3 regions of the Massilia pseudoviolaceinigra genome follow, and region 1 is predicted to be linked to each of the others. Evidence: predicted binding sites of a transcription regulator. Region 1 holds the regulator's gene; each other region holds the start of a gene.

Region 1 (7,684 bases):
CGGTGATCGATTACGGTTCACTTGAAACCAACGAAGTAACCCAGGTGACGATATTCACGGGGGACGTGGTCGTCACCAAGGGCACCCTGATCCTCAAGTCCGACCGCGCCGTCGTCAAGCACACGCCGGAAGGCGACATGTTCGTGACGCTGACCGCCAGCCCCGGCAAGGCCGCCACGTTCCGCCAGAAACGCGACGGCGGCCCCGACCTGTGGGTCGAAGGGCAGGCCCAGCGCATCGAATACGATGAACGCAACGACATGATGAAGCTTTTCTCGGGCGCCAAGATCCGCCAGCTGGAAGGCCAGAAGCCGACCAACGAAATCGAGAGCGAATTCATTTCCTACGACAGCCGCAAGGAAGTTTTCCTGGCGCGTAACGACGCCAGCGGCACCAACAAGCCGGGCCAGGGTCGCGGCACCATGATCATCGCGCCGCGCAAGCCGCGCGCCGCACCGGGCACGCCGCCGGGAGCACCAGCACCGGCGCCAGCGCCGGTCACCACGCCAGCGGCGGGAACCCAATGATGGAAGCGAAGAATTGCGGCAGTACGCTGATCGTGCGCGGGCTGCAGAAAAGCTATGGCAAGCGCCTGGTCGTACGCGATGTGTCGCTGCAGGTCGATTGCGGCGAAGTGGTCGGCCTGCTCGGACCCAACGGCGCCGGCAAGACCACCTCGTTCTACATGATCGTCGGCCTGGTGCCGTCGGACGCGGGCACGATCGATATCAGCGGAGTCGATATTTCGAGCCTGCCGATTCACCGCCGCGCCGCGCTCGGCCTGTCGTATCTGCCACAGGAAGCGTCGGTGTTCCGCAAGCTGACGGTGGAAGAAAACATCCGCGCCGTGCTGGAACTGCAGAAGGTCGATGGCAAGGCGCTGACCAAGGCCCAGATCAACGAGCGCCTCGACACCCTGCTGGCCGACCTGCAAATTGAAAAACTGCGCGAGAACCAGGCCATGTCGCTGTCGGGCGGCGAGCGGCGCCGGGTCGAGATCGCGCGCGCGCTGGCGACCAATCCGCGCTTCGTGCTGCTCGACGAACCGTTCGCCGGGGTCGACCCGATTGCGGTCATCGAGATCCAGCGCATCGTGCGCTTCCTCAAGCAGCGCGGCATCGGGGTCCTGATCACCGACCACAACGTGCGCGAAACGCTGGGCATCTGCGACCGTGCCTACATCATCAACCAGGGTGCGGTGCTCGCCTCCGGTCGACCCGACGACATCATCGCCGATGAATCCGTGCGCCGGGTCTACCTGGGCGAACACTTCCGGATGTAGGCATGAAACAGTCCCTTCAACTACGTACCTCACAGCACCTCGCCCTCACGCCCCAGCTGCAGCAGTCGATCCGGCTGCTGCAGTTGTCGACCCTGGAACTGCACCAGGAGCTGGAGCAGCTGCTGAGCGACAATCCGCTGCTCGAACGGCTCGACGACCCGCTCGATCACTCGGTGCGCCTGCTGGGCGATGGCGCCATCAGCAGCACGTCGACCCCGACCGAAGCGGCGCCCGAGCCGGGTGCCCAGGACGCGCCGGCACCAAGCGAAGGCGAGGGCTTCGAAGGCGGCGAGACGGACAGCCCGGCCAGCAGCGACAACGATGGCGAGTGGGGCGACCTCGGTCGCGCCAAGACGTCCGACGACGAGGATTCGCGCCCGCAGCTGGAAGCCTCCGCCACCACCTTGCGCGAGCACCTGATGGAGCAGATGCGCGTGACCGTGCTGGAGGCGCGCGACCGCGCGCTGGTCGAACTGATCGTCGACGCCATCGACGACAACGGCTACCTGACCGAAACGCTGGAAGAAATCCACGAGCGCATGCCGCCCGAGCTGGAGATCGAGATCGAAGAACTGCGCACCGCACTGGCGCTGCTGCAAAGTTTCGATCCGGTTGGGGTGGGGGCGCGCAATGCGTCCGAATGCCTGGCGCTGCAGATCCGGCGCATGCCGGGCGTGGCGCTGGTCACGCGGCGCATGGCGCTGACGATTGTGGAAAACCACCTGACCTGGTTCGCGCAGCGTGAATTCAACAAGCTGAAAAAGGCGCTCGACTGCGACGATGAGGACTTGCGCGAGGCGCAGACCGTGATCCGCCAATGCAATCCGCATCCGGGCGCGGAGTTCGCGTCGGACGTGTCGGACTACGTGGTGCCGGACGTGATCGTGCGCAAGGCGAAAAACGGCTGGTCGGTGATGCTCAATAACGATGTCATGCCGCGCCTGCGCGTGAACAGCATGTACGCCGCGCTGCTCAAGCAAGGCAAGGGTGAAGGGCAGATGGGCGCGCAGCTGCAGGAAGCCAAGTGGCTGATCAAGAACATGCGCCAGCGTTTCGATACCATCTTGCGGGTGGCCGAAGCGATTGTCGAACGCCAGCGCAATTTCTTCTCGCACGGTGCGGTGGCGATGCGCCCGCTGGTGCTGCGTGAGATCGCCGACACGCTCGGCCTGCACGAAAGTACGATCTCGCGCGTGACCACGCAAAAGTACATGATGACGCCGCACGGCATGTTCGAGCTCAAATATTTTTTCGGCAGCCACGTGGCTACCGAAGCGGGCGGCGAAGCGTCATCGACGGCGATCCGCGCGCTGATCGTGCAGCTGACCAGCGCCGAGGATCCCAAGAGCCCTCTGTCGGACAGCAAGATCGCCGACATGCTGGGCGAGCAGGGCATGGTGATCGCGCGCCGCACGGTCGCCAAGTACCGCGAAGCGCTCAAGATTCCGCCGGTCGCCCTGCGCAAGTGCCTCTAGCCTGCCCAGGGCTGCGCGGCGCCTAGAAAAACTCCGGGTGCTCGCGCAGCAGCACCTGCTCGTACTGGTTCACCGCCTTGAACTGTTCCAGCCCCGGCGCCATGCGCCGGCCCGCATCCCAGCTGCGCCAGGCGCGCGGCATGTCGTAGCTCAGGAACAGCGCATCGCCCATATCCTTGTAGGCCCCGGCCAGCGCCGGATTGGCGCGCAACACGCTGGCGTACAGCGGGAGCGCGCCGCGCACGTCGCCCAGCTTGGCGCGCCAATTTGCTTCAAACAGCGCCAGCATGTGCTGCTTGTGTGTGGTGAGCTTGCGCAGTTCCTGCAGCTTGGCGAGCGCCGCCTCCATCTCCGCCTTCCCCTTGGGCCGTATCGCCGCCGCGAACGCGCGCACTTGCGGGTCGGCGTTGAGCAGCACCTTCTGCTCCGGGGTCGGCATTTTCATCTGTTCGCCGCCGACAAACGCCAATTCGGACATGCCGAGCATGGCGTCGAATGCACGCTTGTCGGCGAACGCTTGCGCGATCTCGGTCTCGAAGGCTTGCCTGGCTGCCGCCGTTGGCGGGGCGGCATTCGCCTGCGCCTTGTCGAGCAGCTGATCGAGTTCGTCAGCCGCTGCCGCCCGTGGCTTGTACGGCTTGAGGTCGTAGCTGGCGGGGGCGCTTTGCTTGAGCGCGCTGACCGTGTAGGTGCGCGTCTGGCTGTGGCCGACCTGCTTGTGATGCATCACAAAGCCGGCCGGCACGCGCTTTTCGCTCGCCAGGCGCGCCAGCACCAGCGGGTGGCCGCCGAAACGGTAGCGCATCATGCGCTCGAACTTGGCCGCGTCGCCGGCACCGATGCTGGTGCCGCCGGCCGGAATGCGCGCCAGCGGATTGCCGTCGACCGCCAGCACGGTGGCCCCAGCCTCGGTCGATTCGGACAGCTTGCGCACCGCCGACGCGACCGAGAGCTCATGTTCGTCGAAGACCGGGTCGAACGCCGGCACGTCGACCTTGGCCACGCTTAGCGCCCGGTTCAGCACCGACCGGTTCTTCAGTTCCTGGACGCGAAAGCCGGCTTCGTCGAACAGCGAGTAGTCGACATAGCGACGATTGGCCAGGTCGATCTGGTAGCGGCGCCGCGTTGCCAGGTCGTAGATCGTCGATTCGCTCGCGCTGCTCACCGACAGATAGTGTTCGCCCAGGACCACCTTGTACTGCTTGATCTCGTCCGGCGGCGGGTTGTTGCCGTGCGACGCCACCGCGTATTTGGTGGCCACGCTCAGGTCGAAACTGAGGGCGGCAAAGGCCGGCGCGGCGTTGCACAGGGCGCCGGCCAGGGCCAGGCGCAGCAGGGAGGTAAAGGCGGATCGCTTGAACATATCGGTATTCGGGAAAGGGGCGGGGAAGCGATTGTAGGTGAAGACCGTTGTCTTATATATATTAGTCTACACACCTGCTACTTTCCGATCCTGCCGGTATTACGAGGATATACCGCAGAGAATATACCGGCTATTTCCCCTTGATTCCTGGCTTCTTTGTGCTTACCTTGTGCTATGCCAAATAACTGATACACTTGGTTCTACACGAGAGAAAGTTGCTCGGGTACAAAAATGAAGGAGTTGAATACCATTAAACCCATTAATCGATTGGCAATTTTGCGGGCGTACAGGATCACCTCGTCCGTGCTGTAATAACGCTGTTCCTCTGCGCTGCCATGCGTACGAACGATAGTAACAAGAAGTGCCATTATCATTAGGAGTGTGTGTATGAATCTCACAATCAGTGGACATCATCTTGAAGTAACGCCAGCCATCCGTGAATACGTACAGAGCAAGCTTGAGCGCGTAAGGCGCCATTTCGATCAAGTGATCGATATTGCTGTCATCCTCACCGTCGACAATCTGACGGAAAAAGAAAAACGTCAAAAGGCCGAGATCAACCTGCGCCTGTCGGGCAAAACCGTGTATGTGGAAAGCCTGTCGCACGATCTTTACGCCGCCATCGATACCCTGATCGACAAACTGGATCGTCAGGTCATGAAGTACAAGAGCAAGGTCCAGGACCATAATCACCAGGCCATCAAGCACATGCCTGAAGAGATGCCTGAAGAAGAGACGCCGTCGGCCGCATAAGCAGGCCCCGTCCCTTTCGCCAAAGGGCGCCCGCGTGGCGCCCTTTTTGCATCCATGCGCGCTAAAATAGCGCATTTTTTCCTCTTCTACCGGCCAGCCATGAGCGAATTCGTCCAGACCCGCGTTGCCAACCGTACCGGCATGATTATCCTCGACCGCCCCAAGGCCCTCAATTCGCTGTCGCTGGCGATGGTGCGCGACCTGGCCGAGGTGTTGAGCGCATGGCGTAACGACCCCGCCATCGATGCCGTGGTCATTGGCAGCAGCAGCGAGAAAGCGCTGTGCGCGGGCGGCGATATCCGCTTTTTCCACGACTGCGGCCATGCCACGCCGATGGGCGGCAGCGCGCTGCTGGAAGATTTTTTCACCGAAGAATACGCGCTCAATCACCTGATTCATTTTTACCCCAAGCCGTATATCGCGCTGATGGACGGCGTGGTGATGGGCGGCGGCATGGGCATTGCCCAGGGTGGTCCCGAGTGCCGCATCCGCATCGTCACCGAAAAAACCAAGATGGCCATGCCCGAGGTGAATATCGGCCTGTTTCCGGATGTGGGCGGCAGCTATTTTCTGTCGCGCGCGCCGGGGCAGCTGGGGCATTACCTGGGCTTGAGCGGCCTGACCATTGGCGCGGCCGACGCCCTGTATGTCGGGCTGGCCGATCTGTTCGTGCCGCAGGCGCACATGGGCGCGCTCAGGGAACTGATCGAGGCCACCCCGGGCGCGCAGCTGCGCGCGGCCATCGAGGCGTTTGCGGCGCCGTTTTCCGCTGATGCGGGCGCATCGACCCTGGCCGCGCAGCGCGATGGAATCGACCGCCATTTCGGCGCCGCTTCGGTCGCGGCCATCATGGCGTCGCTCGAAGGCGACGACGGCGAGTTCGCGCAAAAAGCCCTGGCCGCGATGCGCCAGCGCTCCCCGCTGATGATGTGCGTGACGCGCGAACTGCTGCTGCGCGGCGCGTCGCTGGATGTCGCCGATTGCCTGCGCATGGAACGCACCGTGGTGCGCCACAATTTCGGGCACGGCGAAGTGCTCGAAGGCGTGCGCGCGCTCGTCATCGACAAGGACAACGCGCCCAAATGGAATCCGGCCAGCCTCGATCAGGTCGACGCCCAGATGGTCGAGCGCTTCTTCGCGCCGGTGTGGCCGGCGGCGGCGCATCCGCTGCGCCATCTGGATTGATGTAAGGCGCGCCGCCGGGTTGGCGCTTGACCTTATGTGACAAATGTCGCATACTTGTCCCATCAGTCACAATGTGGAGCATCGTCATGTCAGCCATTCCCTCGGTTTCAGAACTCAGCCTGCTCAAAGTCCTCTGGAAAGACCAGCCCCTGAGTGCGCGCGAACTGCACGAGCGCGCCGTCGCGGAACTGGACTGGTCGTTTTCCTCGACCCGCAAGACGCTCGAACGCATGCTCGACAAGCAGATGGTGTCGCAGCACGCGCAGCATGGCGTGCAGGTCTACCGCGCACAGCTCGACAAGGTGACGACCCTGGCCGCCTTTGCGCGCGACTTCGGGCGCCGCGTGATGGAAATCGATGCGCCGCTGCCCGTCAATATGTTCACCGGCAGTAAACTGGTCGACCAGCAGGAACTCGCGGAACTCGAACAGATGCTGCAAGACTGGCCGGACGCGAAGGAGTGAGCATGTTTAACGCAATCGCCTTTCCCTTCCTCAAAGCGAGCATCACCTGCGGCATCGCGGCCGCCATCATCCTGGCGCTGCTCTCGCTCGCGACGCGCGTGTGGCCGGTGCTGGCCGGGCACCGCTCGGTGTGGCTCTGGTCGCAGGCGGCCATCGCGTGCGCCTTTTTGCTGGCGCTGCTGCCGCACAGCGCCAGCTACAGCGTGCTGCCGGCCATCGAGATCGAACGCGCCGTGGCCTCAGCCCCGGCGCCGCTGCAGTACTCCGGCGCCGGCGAGGCCGATGGCGCCGAGGACGATATCGACGCCATCGAACTGCTCGCGCAAGCCTGGCTGGCGCTGTACGCGGCCGGCCTGCTGGCCGCCGGGGCGCGCTGGATGCATGCGCAGCGCGGCCTGCGCGCCTTGCTGGCCAGTGCGCGCCCGCTCGACACCGCGGCGCTGGCGCAGCACGCGGGATTTGGCGCCGAGCCGGTGGCTGCGCTGTTGCGGCGCGGCCTGCGCGTGTCCGAAACGGATGCCGCCATCTCGCCCATGCTGACCGGTCTCGCACGGCCGCACCTGCTGCTGCCGCGCCATCTGCGCAGCTTCAGCGACGAGCAGCAGCGCCTGATCGTGGCTCACGAACTGACTCATTGGCAGCGCCGCGATCCCTTGTGGCTGCATACGGGCATGCTGCTGCAAACGCTGTTCTGGTTCAATCCCCTGCTGGCGGTGTTGACCCGGCGCCTGAACTGGGCGCAGGAACTGGGTTGCGACCGCGCCGTGCTGGCCGGCCGTCCCACCCAGCAGCGCAAGCAGTATGCGGCCGCCCTGGTGGCCCAGCTCAAGGTGCAGCAGCACAGCTTTGGCGCGCCTGCCGCCAGCATCGCCTTCGGCCACGGGAACGCCGCTTCGCTGCGCGCCAGGGTGAGCCTGATCCGCGAGCAGGGATTGCGCGCGCCTGGCTTGCCGGGCAAGGCCGCGGTGGCCGGCGCGCTGGTGTCGGTGCTGGGCGCGAGCCTGTTCCTGCAGCCGGCGTTTGCCTGGCGCGCGCCGGAATCGACTGCGCCAGCGGCATCGGCCACCGTCGCCAGCGCGCCACAGCAGTGGCAGATGCCGCTCGACCGCGTGCGCGTCACCAGTTTTTACGGCGCCGCGCGCAAGAACCTGGAAGGCGGCCA
Region 2 (7,684 bases), on a different contig from region 1:
GTCGATTAGCGCAAAAGTGAGGGACTTCTGAAACGAGCTGTGCTGCAAAAAGGCGTAGCGCCAGCGCGCGCTGGCTGGACCTGTCCGCTTACACCGTCAGCGGCTTGTAGCGGATCCGCTTCGGCTTGGCGCCTTCTTCGCCCAGGCGTTTCTTCTTGTCGGCTTCGTATTCCTGATAGTTACCGTCGAAGAAAGTGACTTGCGAGTTGCCTTCGAACGCCAGGATGTGGGTCGCGATGCGGTCCAGGAACCAGCGATCGTGGGAAATGACCATGACGCTGCCGGCAAATTCCAGCAGGGCATCTTCCAGCGCGCGCAGGGTTTCCACGTCCAGATCGTTCGACGGTTCATCGAGCAGCAGGACGTTGCCGCCTTGCAGCAGGGTTTTGGCCAGATGCAGACGGCCGCGTTCCCCGCCCGACAGGTTGCCGACGATCTTTTGCTGATCCGAGCCCTTGAAGTTGAAGCGGCCCAGGTAGGCGCGCGACGGCATGTCGAAACGGCCCACGGTGAGCGTATCGGCGCCGCCGGCCACGTCGTCGAACACGGTCTTGGTATTGGCCAGGTCGTCGCGGTTCTGGTCGACGATGGATACGCGCGCGGTCTGGCCGATGGCGACTTCGCCGCTGTCGGGCTGCTCTTTGCCGGTAATCATCTTGAACAGGGTCGACTTGCCGGCGCCGTTCGGGCCGATGATGCCGACGATGGCGCCCGGCGGCACGATGAACGACAGGTTCTCGATCAGCAGGCGGTCGCCGAACGATTTCGACACGTTCTTGAATTCGATCACGTCATTGCCCAGGCGCTCGGCCACGGGAATGAAGATCTCCGACGTTTCGTTGCGTTTCTGGTATTCGTGCTCGGACAGCTCGTTAAAGCGCGCCAGGCGGGCCTTGCTCTTGGCCTGGCGGCCTTTCGGATTCTGGCGCACCCATTCGAGTTCCTTGGCCATGGTTTTCTGGCGCGAGGACTCGGTCGCTTCTTCCTGCTTGAGGCGGTTGCTCTTTTGCTCCAGCCACGAGCTGTAGTTGCCTTTCCACGGAATGCCGTGGCCGCGGTCGAGTTCGAGAATCCATTCGGCGGCGTTGTCGAGGAAGTAGCGATCGTGGGTAATGCCGACCACGGTGCCCGGGAAGCGCAGCAGGAATTGTTCGAGCCAGTCGACCGATTCGGCATCCAGGTGATTGGTTGGTTCGTCGAGCAGCAGCATGTCGGGTTTCGACAGCAGCAGGCGGCACAGTGCCACGCGGCGCTTTTCGCCACCGGACAGGATGCCGATCTTGGCGTCCCACGGCGGCAGGCGCAGCGCGTCGGCGGCCATCTCCAGCTGCAGGTTCAGGTTGCCGCCGTCGGAGGTCGAGATGATCGCTTCCAGGCGCGCCTGTTCGGTCGCCAGCGCATCGAAGTCGGCGTCTTCGTCGGCATAGGCCGCGTACACCGCTTCCAGCTTGGCTTGCGCCTCGAACACTTCGCCCAGGCCCGATTCGACCACCTGGCGCACCGTCTGCTCGGGATCGAGCACAGGTTCCTGCGGCAGGTAGCCGATGTTCAGGCCCGGCATCGGCACGGCTTCGCCCTGGATGTCGGTATCGATGCCCGCCATGATTTTCAGCAAGGTCGACTTGCCGGAGCCGTTCAGGCCCAGCACGCCGATCTTGGCGCCGGGGAAGAACGACAAGGAAATATCCTTGAGGATCTGGCGTTTGGGCGGGACGATTTTGCCCACGCGATTCATGGTATAGACGTAATTGGCCATTGAGTTTCTTGAAATGGGGACGGAAGGTCAACAGGATACAATAAGTCGCCTCCGGATTGGCCCTTTCCTGTGCCGCTCCCGCTGGCGTGCGCTGCGATCGCTGCCCAATTTATGCATGCTGCAAGTATTCTTGCTGCAAAGTGTCGGAATTCTTTACACTTACAAACATGGCACGGCGCAATGTTTCTTCAAGTCATTGATTTAGTGCATCTTTTATTTCAGGTATGGAAATTGCTTAATTTTTCATCGGGCACCGCGCTCACAGAAAAACAGAATTCCAACTCTTACCTGAAAAGAACAAACAATGAAATTTAACTTGATCCGCAGCGTGATGTCGGCCGCAGCACTTCTTCTGGCCACCAGCTCGGCACACGCACTGGTCGTGACCAACACCACCAACGCAAGCACCCTGGCCAACGCCCTGGGCGGCACCGGCGTGAGCATCACCAATGCCACCCTGGCCAGCGCCACCTCGGCCGCCAGCGGCACCTTCACCGACGGCGGCAACATCGGTTTCGGCCAGGGCGTCCTGCTGACCACTGGCCGCACCGCCTGCGCGGTCGGCGGCAACAACGGCGGCAGCTGCTCCGGCGACGGCACCACCACCTCGCTCAAATTCAATTTCACCAGCACCACCGGCAACGTGTTCTTCAACTATGTCTTCGCGTCCGAGGAATACAACGAATTCGTCGGCACCGAGTACAACGACCTGTTCGAACTCAAGCTCAACGGCAAGAACATCGCCCTGGTTCCTGGCGCGAACGGCGTCGTGTCGATCAATAACGTGAACAACAATATCAATGCCGGTTACTACCGCGACAATGCCAAACAGACCGTCGACACCGGCTACGATGGCCTGACCACCGTCATGACCGCCAAAGCCTTCGGCCTGGTTGGCGTGAACACCTTTGAATTCCTGATCCAGGACCGCGGCGATGCGAATCTCGATTCGGGCGTCTTCATCCAGGGCGGCACCTTCGCCGGCGACCCGGTCGGCGTGCCTGAACCAGGCAGCCTGGCCCTGCTGGGTCTGGGCCTGGCCGGTCTGGCCGTCGCCAAGCGCAAAAAAGCGGCGTAAGCGCGTCGCTGGAATGAAAAATAGCGGCCTCGGCCGCTATTTTTTTGTCCTGCCGCCGCGTGCTTATTTGCGCTTGAGCAGTCCCTCCGCCGCATACAGGGCCAGCGCGCTCCAGATGATCGCAAAGCCGATCATGCGCTCCTGGGTGAAGGCTTCGTGGAACAGGAAGATACCCAGGCTGAGCTGGATGGTCGGCCCGATGTACTGCAGCAATCCCAGCACCGACAGCGGAATCTTGCGCGCGCCGCTGGCGAACAGCAGCAGCGGAATGGCCGTGATCGGCCCGGACGCGATGAGCAGCCAGCGCGTGCCGTTCGACGGGCTGTTCAAGAAGGCATTGTCGCCCGTCATGGTCAGCCAGATCACGAAGCCCAGCGCGAACGGAAATAGCAGCATGGTTTCAAACGACAAGCCTTCCAGCGCGCCCAGCGAGGCCGTCTTGCGCAGCAAGCCGTAGCCGCCGAAGGACGCGGCCAGCAGCAGGGCGATCCAGGGCATGCGCCCGGCCTGCCAGGTCAGCCACAGCACGCCGCAGGTGGCCAGCGCGATCGCCACCCACTGGACGGTGCGCAGCCTTTCCTTGAGCACCAGGTAGCCCAGCATCACGTTGAACAGGGGATTGATGAAGTAGCCCAGGCTCGCTTCGATCACATGGCCGCTGTTGACGGCCCAGATGTAGAGCAGCCAGTTGAAGCTGAGCAGCAGCGCGCTCAGGGCGAAACTGGCCACCACGCGCGGCTGCTGCCTGAGCGCCCCCAGCCATTTCCACTGCTGGCGGATGGTCAGCACGATCACCAGGAACAGGAGCGACCAGAGCACGCGGTGACCCATGATCTGGGCTGGCGGCACTTCCTTGAGGGCATGGAAATACAAGGGAAACAGACCCCAGCACAGGAAGGCCAGGGCGGCGGACAGGATGCCGGTACGCATGAGTGACAATCAGAGATTCATTAGATAAATATTATCTCGCAGATAGGCGAAGCTTGCCGGCCGCGGCCCATTCGCCGATCGTGCCAGTTTGCCATCGGAAACGCACTCATCCGCCCACAGCGTTTATCATGGCGTCTTCGTCGGCAAGGGACGTTCTTGCTGTAACCAAGGGTATTAATGATGCAACGAATTGTGCTTGCTTTTTCTATGGTCATCTTCTATTGTGCAATGCACCAAAACAAGAATATGGTGCAATCTTGACAGCGCAACACAAGAAGAGCAGCCTGGCGGCCCTGACCCTGGCTGCCGTCGGCATCGTCTACGGCGATATCGGTACCAGTCCTCTGTACACCCTCAAAGCCGTGTTCCACGAGGACCACGGCCTGGCCCTGAACACCCCCAATCTGCTCGGCATTATTTCCCTGATTTTCTGGGGGCTGACCCTGATCGTCTCGCTCAAGTATGTCGCGCTGATCCTGCGTGCCGACAACCGCGGCGAGGGCGGCATCATGGCGCTGATGGCGCTGGCGCTCAATTCGGTGACCAAGGCCTCCAAATGGTATTTTCCGCTGATGGTGCTGGGCGTGTTCGGCGCCACCATGTTTTATGGCGACAGCGTGATTACCCCCGCCATTTCGGTGCTGGGCGCGATCGAAGGCCTTGAGGTCGCCATTCCCGGCATTCCCAACTGGGTGGTGCTGCTCATTACCGCCATCGTGCTGGTGGCCCTGTATTCGGTGCAGCGGCGCGGCACGGCCGGCATCGGGCGCTGGTTCGGGCCCGTCATGCTGGTCTGGTTCGCCACCCTGGCGGCCATGGGCGTGGCCAACATCATCGAGGCGCCGCAGATCCTGGCCGCCCTCAATCCCCTGCACGCTTTCCGCTTCATGCTGGAAAACAAGTACACCGCCTTCATCGCGCTCGGCGCGGTGGTGCTCTCGCTGACCGGCGCCGAGGCGCTGTATGCCGACATGGGCCATTTCGGCAAGAAACCGATCCGCGCGGCCTGGTTCCTGATCGCCTTTCCGGCGCTGGCGCTGAACTACATGGGCCAGGGCGCGCTGCTGATCATGCACCCCGAGCACGTGAGCAACCCCTTCTACAACCAGCTCGGCAGCTGGAGCATCTATCCGCTGGTGCTGCTCTCGACCATGGCCGCCGTGATCGCCTCGCAAGCCACCATTTCCGGCACCTTCTCGATGACCAAGCAAGCCATCGCGCTGGGTCTGATGCCGCGCATGCGCGTGCTGCACACATCGGAAAGCGAAATCGGCCAGATCTACATTCCGGCCGTGAACTGGCTGCAGCTGGTGGTGGTCTTGATCGGCGTGCTCATTTTCCAGTCGTCCGACGACATGGCCGGCGCCTACGGCATCGCGGTCACCGCCACCATGCTGTGCACCACCATCCTGACCTTCTTCGTGACGCGCTACCGCTGGCATCTGCCGCTGGTGCTGTGCTTCGGCGCGACCGGCTTTTTCATCGTCATGGACATCATGCTGTTCTCGTCGAGCACCTTGAAACTGTTCCATGGCGGCTGGTTCCCGCTGCTGCTGGGCGCGATCCTGTTTACCGGCATGATGACCTGGAAGCGCGGGCGCCATCTGGTGTTCGAGAACCTGCAGTCGCATGCCATTCCGCTCGAAGAGTTCCTGCAGTCGCTGTTCGTGGCGCCGCCAACCCGCGTCTACGGCACCGCGATTTTCCTGCGCGGCGAAAGCGACGGCGTGCCGCACGCGCTGCTGCACAACCTGTCGCACAACAAGGTGCTGCACGAGCGCGTGGTGTTCCTGACCGTGCACATGCTGGAAGAACCGTGGGTGCCGACGGCCGAACAGGCCAAGGTCACCGCGCTGGGACACAATTGCTTCCAGATCAATGTGTTCTACGGCTTCAAGGATGAACCGGATATTCCCAAGGTGCTGGTCCAGTGCGAGGAGCACGGCCTGCCGTTCGAGATGATGGAAACGTCCTTCTTCATCGCGCGCCAGACCGTCATTTCGGCCCCGGGCGGCGGCATGGCGCCATGGCGCGAGCACCTGTTCGTGGCCATGTCGCGCAATGCCCGCGGCGCCGCCGACTACTATCAGATTCCTCCCAACCGGGTGATCGAACTGGGGACCCAGGTCGAAATCTGATTTTTGTCGACAGGATACAAGTCGATACATAAACCCCACACTTTTGATGCGAGACGAATAGTGCGGCGATGGGCAACTGCTGCTAAACTTTGGCAACTTTTTCCGTCACCGCCCAAGGATTTCATGAAACTCAAGCTTACTCTCGCCGCCGCCCTGGTTGCCACTTTTGCCCTGACCGCTTGCGGCAGTTCCGACGACAGCCCGGTCCAGGTGCCGCCGATCACGGTCGTCACCAGCCCGACCGCCCTGACCACCAAGGATACGGTGGTCGGTACCGGCGCCGAAGCCGTGGTCGGCAAGAAAATCAGCGTTAACTACAGCGGTTATCTCTACGATTCGAGCAAGCCCGACAATAAAGGCGCGAACTTCGAAACTTCCAAGGCGCCGGTGGAGTTTCCGCTGGCCACGGGCAGCTTGATCGAAGGCTGGGTCCAGGGCATTCCTGGCATGAAAGTGGGCGGCAAGCGCACCCTGTCGATTCCATCGAGCCTGGCTTACGGCGCGAGCGGCAGGGGCACCATTCCACCGAATACCGGCCTGGTGTTCGACATCGAACTGGTCGCCGTCAAGTAAGTGTGGCGCACGCCGCGCCGATGCTGACCGCATCGGCGCGCGACTGATGCGCCTCAAATAAAGCGCGCAAAGTCGGCAGATCCTTGATCCTTTCACAGCCTGAAAGGATCAAGCCATGTCTCCTCGTATTTTCCTGTTTGCCCTCGTGCTCGCGCCGCTGACCAGCGTTGCCGCGTCGCGTTATGCGGTCACGCCGCTACCCCTCAATACCAATCCTCTCGGCATCAACAATGCCGGCCAGATCGTCGGCGACCGCCCCGGCGACGGCGGCCAGCGCGGCTTCCTCTGGTCGGGCGGCACCCTGACCGAGATCGGTACCTTCGGCGGCCCCGCCAGCTCGGCCGCGGCCATCAACCGGCTTGGCCAGGCCACCGGCCACGCCAGCCTGCCGGGCGGGCAGGCGCGCGCTTTCCGCTATGCGGGCGCCACGCTGGCCGAACTGGCCACCCCCGGCAGCACCGACAGCCTGGGGACCGCCATCAACGATGCGGGCCAAGTGGCGGGGCAATACCTGACCACCACGCCCGCCTACCGGGCTTTCCTGTACAGCGGCGGCGCCAGCACCGACCTGGGCACCCTGGGCGGCAGCTTCGCCTACGCGGCCGGCATCAACAATGCCGGCCACGTGGTCGGCGTGTCGGCGCTGGACGATACCTCGCCCTATCTGGCGCACGCCTTCCTGTACGCGAACGGCAAGATGAGCGACCTCGGCACCCTGGGCGGCAGCTACAGCGCCGCGGCCGCCATCAACGATGCCGGCACCGTGGTCGGCAACGCCTGGGTGCAGGGCAGCGAGCATGCCTTCATGTACGCCAACGGCAAGATGACCGATCTGGGCACCCTGGGTGGACGGCGCAGCTACGCCAATGCGGTCAACCTGGGCGGCCAGGTGGTGGGTCGCTCGGACAGTGCGGGCGACGGCGACTCGCTCGGCTTTTTGTACGAGGGCGCCGGGCTGATCGACCTGAACACGCTGATCGATCCGGTACTCGGCTACACCGTGCACAACGCCACCGGCATCAACGACAGCGGCCAGATCGCCGCCTACGGTTGCCGCAACGGCGGCAGCGAGTGCGGCGGCCTGCTGCTGCATCCGAGCGCCACGCCCGAACCGGGCACCTGGGCCATGCTGCTGGCCGGCCTGGGACTGGTCGGCTGGTGCCGCCTGCGCGCCGCACGCATGACATAACACAGGGCGCGCGGCGGCCG
Region 3 (7,684 bases), on a different contig from region 1:
CCTTGGTGTCCGACGCAAGCAATCCGTCGAGTCCGAGCCACAATCGCCAATCGGAAAAACCCGTCAGTTTGCCGCAGCACGCTATCCGTTCAGCCCGTGCCGCCCGCCACCAGCCCCTTCGCACGGCCCGGCTCGTAGCGTCCGGGGGCGATCAGCCCGTCCGGGTCAAGCGCTGCCTTGATCCGGGCCACGGTGTTCCAGTACACATCGCCGCCCGGATCGAGCGCAGCCATCGACTGGTTGCCGACGCGATAAGGAATGTAGCCAGCCTCCATCACGCTCTCGAACACCGCCTGGTAGCACTCCCTCGCCCGGGCCACCTCGGCCTCATCCTCCTTGTCATAGGCAATCGTTAATACCGCGCCCAGCGCGCGTTCGTTGATCATGCTGAACGTGACGAACAAATCAAACCCGTGCGCGGCGAACAGCGGCTCGACCAGCGTGTGCAAGTTCAGCACATCGTTCCCGCGCAGCGGCAGCACCGGCGAAATCCAGAGCATGCCGCAGTTATCCAGTGCCGGATCAGCCTTGTGCGGAAAGCCGGGTGGCAGCGCCTCGCGCCGTCGCCAGTAAGCGCCGGCGAGAAAGCGTCCGTTCGGCTTGCCGCGATTCATGGCAAACAGCGCCTCGCCCAGGCCGACCTGCGCGCGCAAGCGCAAGCCGGGCCGCGACGATCCAAGAACCCGCGCCATGGCAGCGCCCCAGCGCAGTTTGCGTTCGCTCAAGAACGCTGTCCGCGCGCGCGTGCCGCGCAAGGCTGCCTTGATTGCCGCGCGGGCAGCAGCCACCTGCGCGGCACTTCCGTACAGCGCCCCCGACACCGTCCATGCGCCAACCGCCGCCGCCTCGCGCAAGCTGCCACGCACCGCCGGCGGCAGGCAGGCCTGATCCGGCGCCAGCGATCGGGGAAACACGCGGCCGCCCGAAATCACGCGCAAGTCATTGCCAATATGAACAATGCTGCGCAGCGTGCCGTTCATGCGCAGGGGGCGCAGTGCATCGACTACGGGACCGATATCTTCATGTTCAGACATCGTGCACAGAAAATGGTTCACGCAGTCGGCGGCGGGCTGCAGCCAGATGCCGATGCGCGTGACGATGCCGAAATTGGACTGCGTGAACATCCCGTCCAGAAACGGCCCTACACCATAAGGAAACAGATGGGCCGCACGCGCCTGCGGATAGTGGCCGAAGCCGGTCGCCAGCACCTCGCCGCTCGCCAGTACGATGTGCATGCCGGACACGTGCTGCAGCCGGTTGCCGTACGGCGAGTGACCGAAGCCGCGTTCCAGGATATTGCCCATGAAGCTGGTGTCGGGGCCGGCACCGGTGCAATCGATCCACCAGTTCAGTTTTTCGCTGTGCAAATAATCCGACAACTGTTGCTGGGTCACGCCCGGTTCGATCACCGCGTAGCCGAGTTCGGCGTCCACTTCGACAATGCGGTTCATCCTGCCCAGGTCGACGATGAGCTGGGCGTCGCCCACCGCGCAGGCGTCGCCGTAGCCCCAGTTGCGTCCGGTGCTGAGCGGATACAGCGGCAGCGTGCGCGCCCCGGCCAGCCGCACCAGCGCGACCACCTCGGCCTGCGTACCCGGGCGCACCACCGCCAGCGGCACGGTGCTGCGCGCGGCCGTGCTGCAGGTGTAGCGCCGCAGCGCGGCCGGGTCGTCGCTGGCATGCTCGGCGCCGACGATGAGACGCAGCGCCGCCAGCACGCCGCGCTTCCACCCGGAATCAGGCTGCTCGTGTCGGAATTTTTGCTCCTCAATAATACGCATCGCGGCCTCCAGTGGCGTGATACCCGCCGTTCAGGCGCGCGGTAATGCCCGGCTCGTCATGCTGCGGAAAGAAGTAGGGATAAAAGGAGCGCTCCTCGCCATGCTGCTCCATGAGCCCGCCCCATTTGCGGATCTGCTCGCCCATTTCCGCCAGCGGCAGGCGCAGCAGCACGGCGGGCGCGCCAACCCGGTGGCACGGGCGCTCGCTGCCGAAGTCGCTAAAGCCCAGCATGCGTTTGTAGAACATCACGTGGCGCGGATTGACCTCGATCACGTAATCGGTGAACCCATGCAGCTTGTGCGAGTACAGATAAGAGATATGGATCAGCGAAGCGAACACGCGCTTGGTCACGCCCTTGTCGATCGCCAGGCGCGACGGCTCGCACAAGCGCCGTCCCTGGCTGCGCAGCAGGTCGAGCTTGTCGCGAAAATTGTCATCGGCCGGCAGCCGGAATTCGCTGTCCAGGCACAGGCTCATGGTGCCGACCAGCACCCCGCCCGTTTCCGCGTACAGGGTGACCTTGTGCGGGTCGTGATGCAGGCTGGGCTCGAAGGCGTAGCCGCGCCAGCCGTACATCTTGCGGATCAGCAGGCTGGCGGCTTCGCGCCGTCCCGCCGAATTGGCCAGGCGGATATGAAATGCCTGCATTGCCTGGCCCGGATCGGGTTCCGTCGCCGTGGCGACGCCCCCGTCCGGCTCGCGTAAGCCCGCCGGCATCTCGAACGTTGCAATCGGTAGCTCGTCTTGAAACATGGCTCTCTTTCCTTCCACGTGATCGTGCGTGCCGCCTGCCAGCCCGCGCGCAAAGTTGTGTAGGTCAGACAGGGCCATCCGTACGGAAGTTCACGCTGTCCCGCGCGCCATTGTTCTGCAACAAACGCGCGGCGTCGGGAATTTTGGCAGACCCGCCCGGAACCGGCGTAACTGCCGAGATCGGATTCGCAAGTCGTTGATTTCATGAGTGAAATCGAGCTGGCACGCTTGCTGCATACAGGGTAGGCACGGCGGCGCCGCAAGCTGTCGACGCTTCCCCACTTCATCCCCACCGGAGAGTTCACTATGAAACTAGTCCCGACATCACTGTTGAAAAACGCGGCGATTGCCGGCCTTTGCCTGGCCGCCATGAACGGTGCGCGCGCCGATGCATTTGCCCAGGCCGTCCTCGTTGTCGACAATTTCCGCCTGCTCCATTCCAGCGGTGCTGCCTTCAAGTCGACGGATTTCACTATGCTCGACGGCACCAATTCGGCCCATGCCACCGCCTCCCTCGACGGCGTGGTGTTGGCCGCAAAACCGCAAAACCGCGGCATCCTCAGCGGCACCGCGCCCGACGTCGCCCATCAGTTTGTCGGACTGCCCAATCCGCCGCGCGCCGAAAACAACTTCACCGCCTTTTCCGGCCCGCCACCAGTGCCCGGCACCTTCGGCTACGCCGACCAGAACATGACCGGCAGCGCCATGAGCATCGGCACGAAAGAAGCCGGCGTGCGCGCCGAAACGCGCGCCGACGCCTCCCTGGCGACCGATGGCGAGGCCGCCGGCGACTCCGACGTGGGCACCTCGACCTCGTTCAACTTCACTCTCGGCGTGGGCGAAACCATGACCATCGCCTTCGACGGCACGCCTTTCACCCAGGCCTATGCCAGTACCGGCGCTGGTATGGAGACCAATGCCATCGCGCGCCTGTCGTGGAGCATGAACATCATGAACATGAGTACCGGGCAGGTCGTGTTCGCCTATCAGCCGGGCGAACTGAACAGCTTTGGGAATGTCAGCCGCACCGACAGCTTCCCCGGCATGTCGACCTATAACCCGGGCAAGATGAGCTTCTCGGCGGTCACGCCCTGGCTCAACAAGGTCGACACGTACCAGCTGACGATCAACCAGACCACCCTGGCCAATGCGCTGCAGGACACGGTGGCGGTGCCGGAACCGGGCAGCCTGGCGATTTTCGGCCTCGGCCTGCTGGGCATGTCGCTGCTGGCACGCCGCCGCAAGTAAGCCGCCGCAAGTAAGCCGAACACGATGCAAATAAGAAGAAGATGGCTTGGTCGTCCGAAGCCATCGCAGGGTCCGCAACCGCTGCTGCGCCGTCCGCGCCGGCCGGGGATGCGGGCGCCGGATGCCCGGCGGGGATCCTGATGCACGGCTCGTTGGCAGCCTGCATTTTTCCGGTCAGGAGCGCTCCTGACCGGGCTGTTTTTTTTTGCACGAGGGTGCCGCGGACATCCGCTTTTTCCGCCCCTTGACGCGAATCAACGCGGCCGTGATCAGCGGAATCTTACTGTTTCCTCAGACATATAATCGAACGCGTAGTGAAGCTGGCAGGTGCCCTTCCGATCGCTGCCCGACTTACGGAGACCCACACGATATGGAGGACTTCATCAGCCAGATGCTGCTGCATGCAAGGGGCATCTGGAAATATCGCTGGCTCGCCGTCGGCGTCATGTGGGTGGTGGCGGGCGCCGGCTGGATCGTCGTACTGCGCTTGCCGAACGACTACCAGAGTTCGGCGCGCGTGTTCGTCGATACGCAAAGCATCCTCAAGCCGCTGATGGCGGGCATGACCAGCATCCCGAACGTGCAGCAGCAAGTCTCGATCATGAGCCGCACCCTGCTCAGCCGCCCGAACCTGGAGCGCGTGCTGCGCATGGTCGACCTCGACGTCGACGCCACCACGCCGCGCCAGCGCGAAAGCCAGGTCGAGGAGTTGGCCGCGCGCCTGAAAATCACCGGCACCAGCACCAACGATATCTACTCGATCACTTACGGCGGCGACAATCCGAAGCAGGTGCACGACGTGGTGCAATCGCTGCTGACCATCTTCCTCGAAGGCAGCTTCAAGGGCAAGAAGGGCGATTCGCAGCAAGCCATCCGTTTCATCGACGAGCAGATCAAGAATTACGAGCAGCGCCTGGTGGCGGCCGAAAACACGGTCAAGGAATTCAAGCTGCGCAACAGCGCCCTGCTGCCGCGCCAGGGCGTCGATTACAGCGCCCAGCTGGCCATTGCCAGCGACGCGCTCAGCACCGCGCGCATCGACCTGCTCGAAGCCGAACAGGCGCGCCTGGCGATCCAGGCGCGCATCAATGGCGATCCGCAGCCGGCCGGCGTTGCCGCGCGTGCGCGCACTATCGTCAATCCCGACATCGATGCGCGCATGGCCGCGATCAACAAGAATCTCGACACCCTGCGCCTGCAGTACACCGACCTGCACCCGGACGTGATCGCCGCGCGCCGCCTGCTGGCCCAGCTCGAAGCGCGCAAGATCGAGGAGAGCAAGCAGGCCGAGCGCGACGGCGACCCCGGCCGCTTCTACAGTCCCATGCTGCAGCAGCTCAAGGTGGCCCTGACCGAAGCGGACGCCAAGGTGGCGGCCATGCGCGTGCGCGTGCACGAATACAGTGTGCGCCACGACCGCTTGCAGGAGCAGAGCAATGCCGTGCCCGAAGTCGAATCGCAGCTGGCCCAGCTCAACCGGGACTACGAGATCAACAAGGATAACTACGAAAAGCTGATCGCGCGGCGCGAGTCGGCCAAGCTGTCGGGCGATCTGAGTTCCTCGACCGAAATGATGACCTTCCGCATCATCGATCCGCCCACCATGCCGGTCGCCCCGGTCGGCCCCAACCGCCGCCTGTTCTACAGCGGGGTGCTGGTCATCGCGCTGTGCGCCGGGCTGGGCGTGGCGTTCCTGATCAGCCAGGTCCGTCCGACCTTCGTCAGCCCGAGCGCGCTGCGCGAAATCACCGGACTCAATGTGATCGGCACGGTCTCGATGAGCTGGACCGATGCCGAACGGCGCAAGCTGCGGCGCGGCCAGTACCTGCTCGGGCTGGCTTTCGCTGGCCTGCTGAGCCTGTACGGCGCGGTCATGCTATCCGGATTTCTTACGGGTTAACCTCAGGGAGTACAACGTGGACAGTTCCCTCATTGCGCCCGCCGACGGCCACAGCGCCGAGCCGGCGCGCGACGTCGACATCAACCTGGCGCGCCTGCACCAGATGGGCATGGTCACCCACGATGGCGGGCGTACCAGCGTGGCCGAGGATTTCCGCATCATCAAGCGGCCCTTGCTGCGCAATGCGCGCGCGGCGGTCTCCGGCGGCGTGCGGCACGGCAATCTGATCGTCGTCACCAGCGCCCTGCCCGGCGAAGGCAAGACCTACTGCGCGATCAACCTGGCGATGAGCATCGCCATGGAAAAAGACCACACGGTGCTGCTGATCGACGCCGACGTGGCGCGGCCCTCGGTGCTGAGGGTGCTGGGTCTGGCGCCCGGACTGGGCTTGATGGATATTCTGCTGGGGAACGACCTGAGTCTGTCGGAAGTGATCCTCAAGACCAATATCCCGACCTTGAGCCTGCTCCCGGCGGGCCGCAACAACAAGCACGCCACCGAACTGCTGGCCAGCCATGCAATGAGCAAGCTGCTCTCCGAAATCGCCAGCCGCTATCCGGACCGGATCGTCATCTTCGATTCGCCGCCCTTGCTGCTGACCACGGAAGCGGGAGTGCTGGCGTCGCAAATGGGCCAGGTGGTGATGGTGGTCGAGTCCGAAACAACCACCCAGCGCCAGGTCAAGGATGCGCTGGCCCGGCTCGACAACTGCGCCCGCGTCGACCTCATTTGCAACAAGGCACGCGCCTTCCCGGGCGAGCACTACCACGGCTATTACGACTAGCCAGCGCTGGCGCGAGCCGACGCCGGCGCTGGCATCCGGACCAGGCCGGTACCGTGCGGCCTGACAGCGCGCCCGTCCCGATTCTCCCCGTTCGCCCGATCAACTTTTGCGGAGTCGACCATGACAACTTTCCTCGAACCACCCCGTCTTGTGGTGCACCTGATCCACCAGCTCGACATCGGCGGCCTCGAAAACGGCTTGATCAACCTGATCAAGCACATGCCGCCGGACCGCTACCGGCACGCCATTGTCTGCCTCAAGGATTATTCGGAGTATCACGCCCACATCAAGACGCGCGGGGTCGAGATCATCAGCCTGAACAAGCGCGAAGGCAAGGACTGGGGCCATTACCTGCGCCTGTTCCGCGCCCTGCGCGCGCTGCAGCCGGACCTGATCCACACGCGCAACCTGTGCGGCATCGAAGGCCAGCTGGTGGCCGCCCTGGCCGGGGTCAAGCTGCGCGTGCACGGCGAGCATGGCCGCGACATGAGCGACCTGTACGGCAAGCGCCTCAAGTACAAGCTGTTGCGCCGCCTGCTGCGTCCGCTGATCGGCCACTTCATCGCCGTCAGCGCCGACCTCGAACACTGGCTGATCGACAGCGTCGGCGCCGAGCCGCAAAAGGTGTCGCAGATCGCGAACGGGGTCGACAGCATCCAGTTTCACCCGCGCCTGGGCCCGCCGGCCGCAGTCGGACCGGCCGGTTTCATGCAGGATAACGCCTTCGTCATCGGCAGCGTCGGCCGCATGGATGAAGTCAAGGATTACGGCACCCTGGTCGAAGCCTTCCTGCGCCTGATCGCCTCGCCGCACCCGGCGCACCAGCGCATGCGACTCCTGATCGTGGGCGACGGCCCGCAGCGCGCCGCCTGCCTCGACACCCTCACCCGCGCCGGCGCCGCGCACCGCGCCTGGCTGCCGGGCGAGCGCACCGATATCGCCCAGTTGCTGCGCGCCATGGACCTGTTCGTGCTGCCTTCGCTGGCCGAAGGCAGTTCCAACACCATCCTCGAAGCCATGGCCAGCGGCCTGCCGGTGGTGGCCACCGCCGTGGGCGGCAATCCGGTGCTGGTGCATCCGGGCTTCACCGGCATTCTGGTGCCGCCCCGTTCGCCCGAGCTGATGGCCGCCGCCATCGCCGACTATTGCCGCATCCCCGACATGGGCGCGCGCCACGGCATGCGCGCGCGCAGCCACGTCATCGCCAACCACAGCCT

The links. The regulator sigma-54, encoded in region 1, starts transcription at its own class of promoters, with help from an activator protein. The targets are predictions, from matches to a motif close to TGGCANGNAANCTGCTTT.
Region 2: the regulator sigma-54 is predicted to act here: its motif matches at 1,977-1,994, upstream of RBA40_RS11060 (choice-of-anchor L family PEP-CTERM protein).
Region 3: the regulator sigma-54 is predicted to act here: its motif matches at 2,756-2,773, upstream of RBA40_RS14260 (EDSAP-1 family PEP-CTERM protein).

What each region holds. Positions count from the first base shown of each region.
Region 1 covers NZ_JAVCWL010000005.1:65,065-72,748, forward strand. The annotation lists gene lptA (lipopolysaccharide transport periplasmic protein LptA) at 1-527, shown strand, start outside; gene lptB (LPS export ABC transporter ATP-binding protein) at 527-1,282, shown strand; gene RBA40_RS06505 (RNA polymerase factor sigma-54) at 1,285-2,757, shown strand; gene RBA40_RS06510 (hypothetical protein) at 2,780-4,120, opposite strand; gene hpf (ribosome hibernation-promoting factor, HPF/YfiA family) at 4,508-4,873, shown strand; gene RBA40_RS06520 (enoyl-CoA hydratase/isomerase family protein) at 4,973-6,058, shown strand; gene RBA40_RS06525 (BlaI/MecI/CopY family transcriptional regulator) at 6,145-6,522, shown strand; gene RBA40_RS06530 (M56 family metallopeptidase) at 6,525-7,684, shown strand, end outside.
Region 2 covers NZ_JAVCWL010000009.1:130,368-138,051, forward strand. The annotation lists gene ettA (energy-dependent translational throttle protein EttA) at 89-1,756, opposite strand; gene RBA40_RS11060 (choice-of-anchor L family PEP-CTERM protein) at 2,061-2,834, shown strand; gene rarD (EamA family transporter RarD) at 2,898-3,764, opposite strand; gene RBA40_RS11070 (potassium transporter Kup) at 4,022-5,902, shown strand; gene RBA40_RS11075 (FKBP-type peptidyl-prolyl cis-trans isomerase) at 6,026-6,475, shown strand; gene RBA40_RS11080 (DUF3466 family protein) at 6,591-7,664, shown strand.
Region 3 covers NZ_JAVCWL010000013.1:26,918-34,601, reverse strand. The annotation lists gene RBA40_RS14270 (FAD-binding oxidoreductase) at 90-1,781, opposite strand; gene RBA40_RS14265 (N-acyl amino acid synthase FeeM domain-containing protein) at 1,768-2,535, opposite strand; gene RBA40_RS14260 (EDSAP-1 family PEP-CTERM protein) at 2,842-3,783, shown strand; gene RBA40_RS14255 (XrtA system polysaccharide chain length determinant) at 4,154-5,683, shown strand; gene RBA40_RS14250 (XrtA-associated tyrosine autokinase) at 5,700-6,467, shown strand; gene RBA40_RS14245 (TIGR03088 family PEP-CTERM/XrtA system glycosyltransferase) at 6,588-7,684, shown strand, end outside.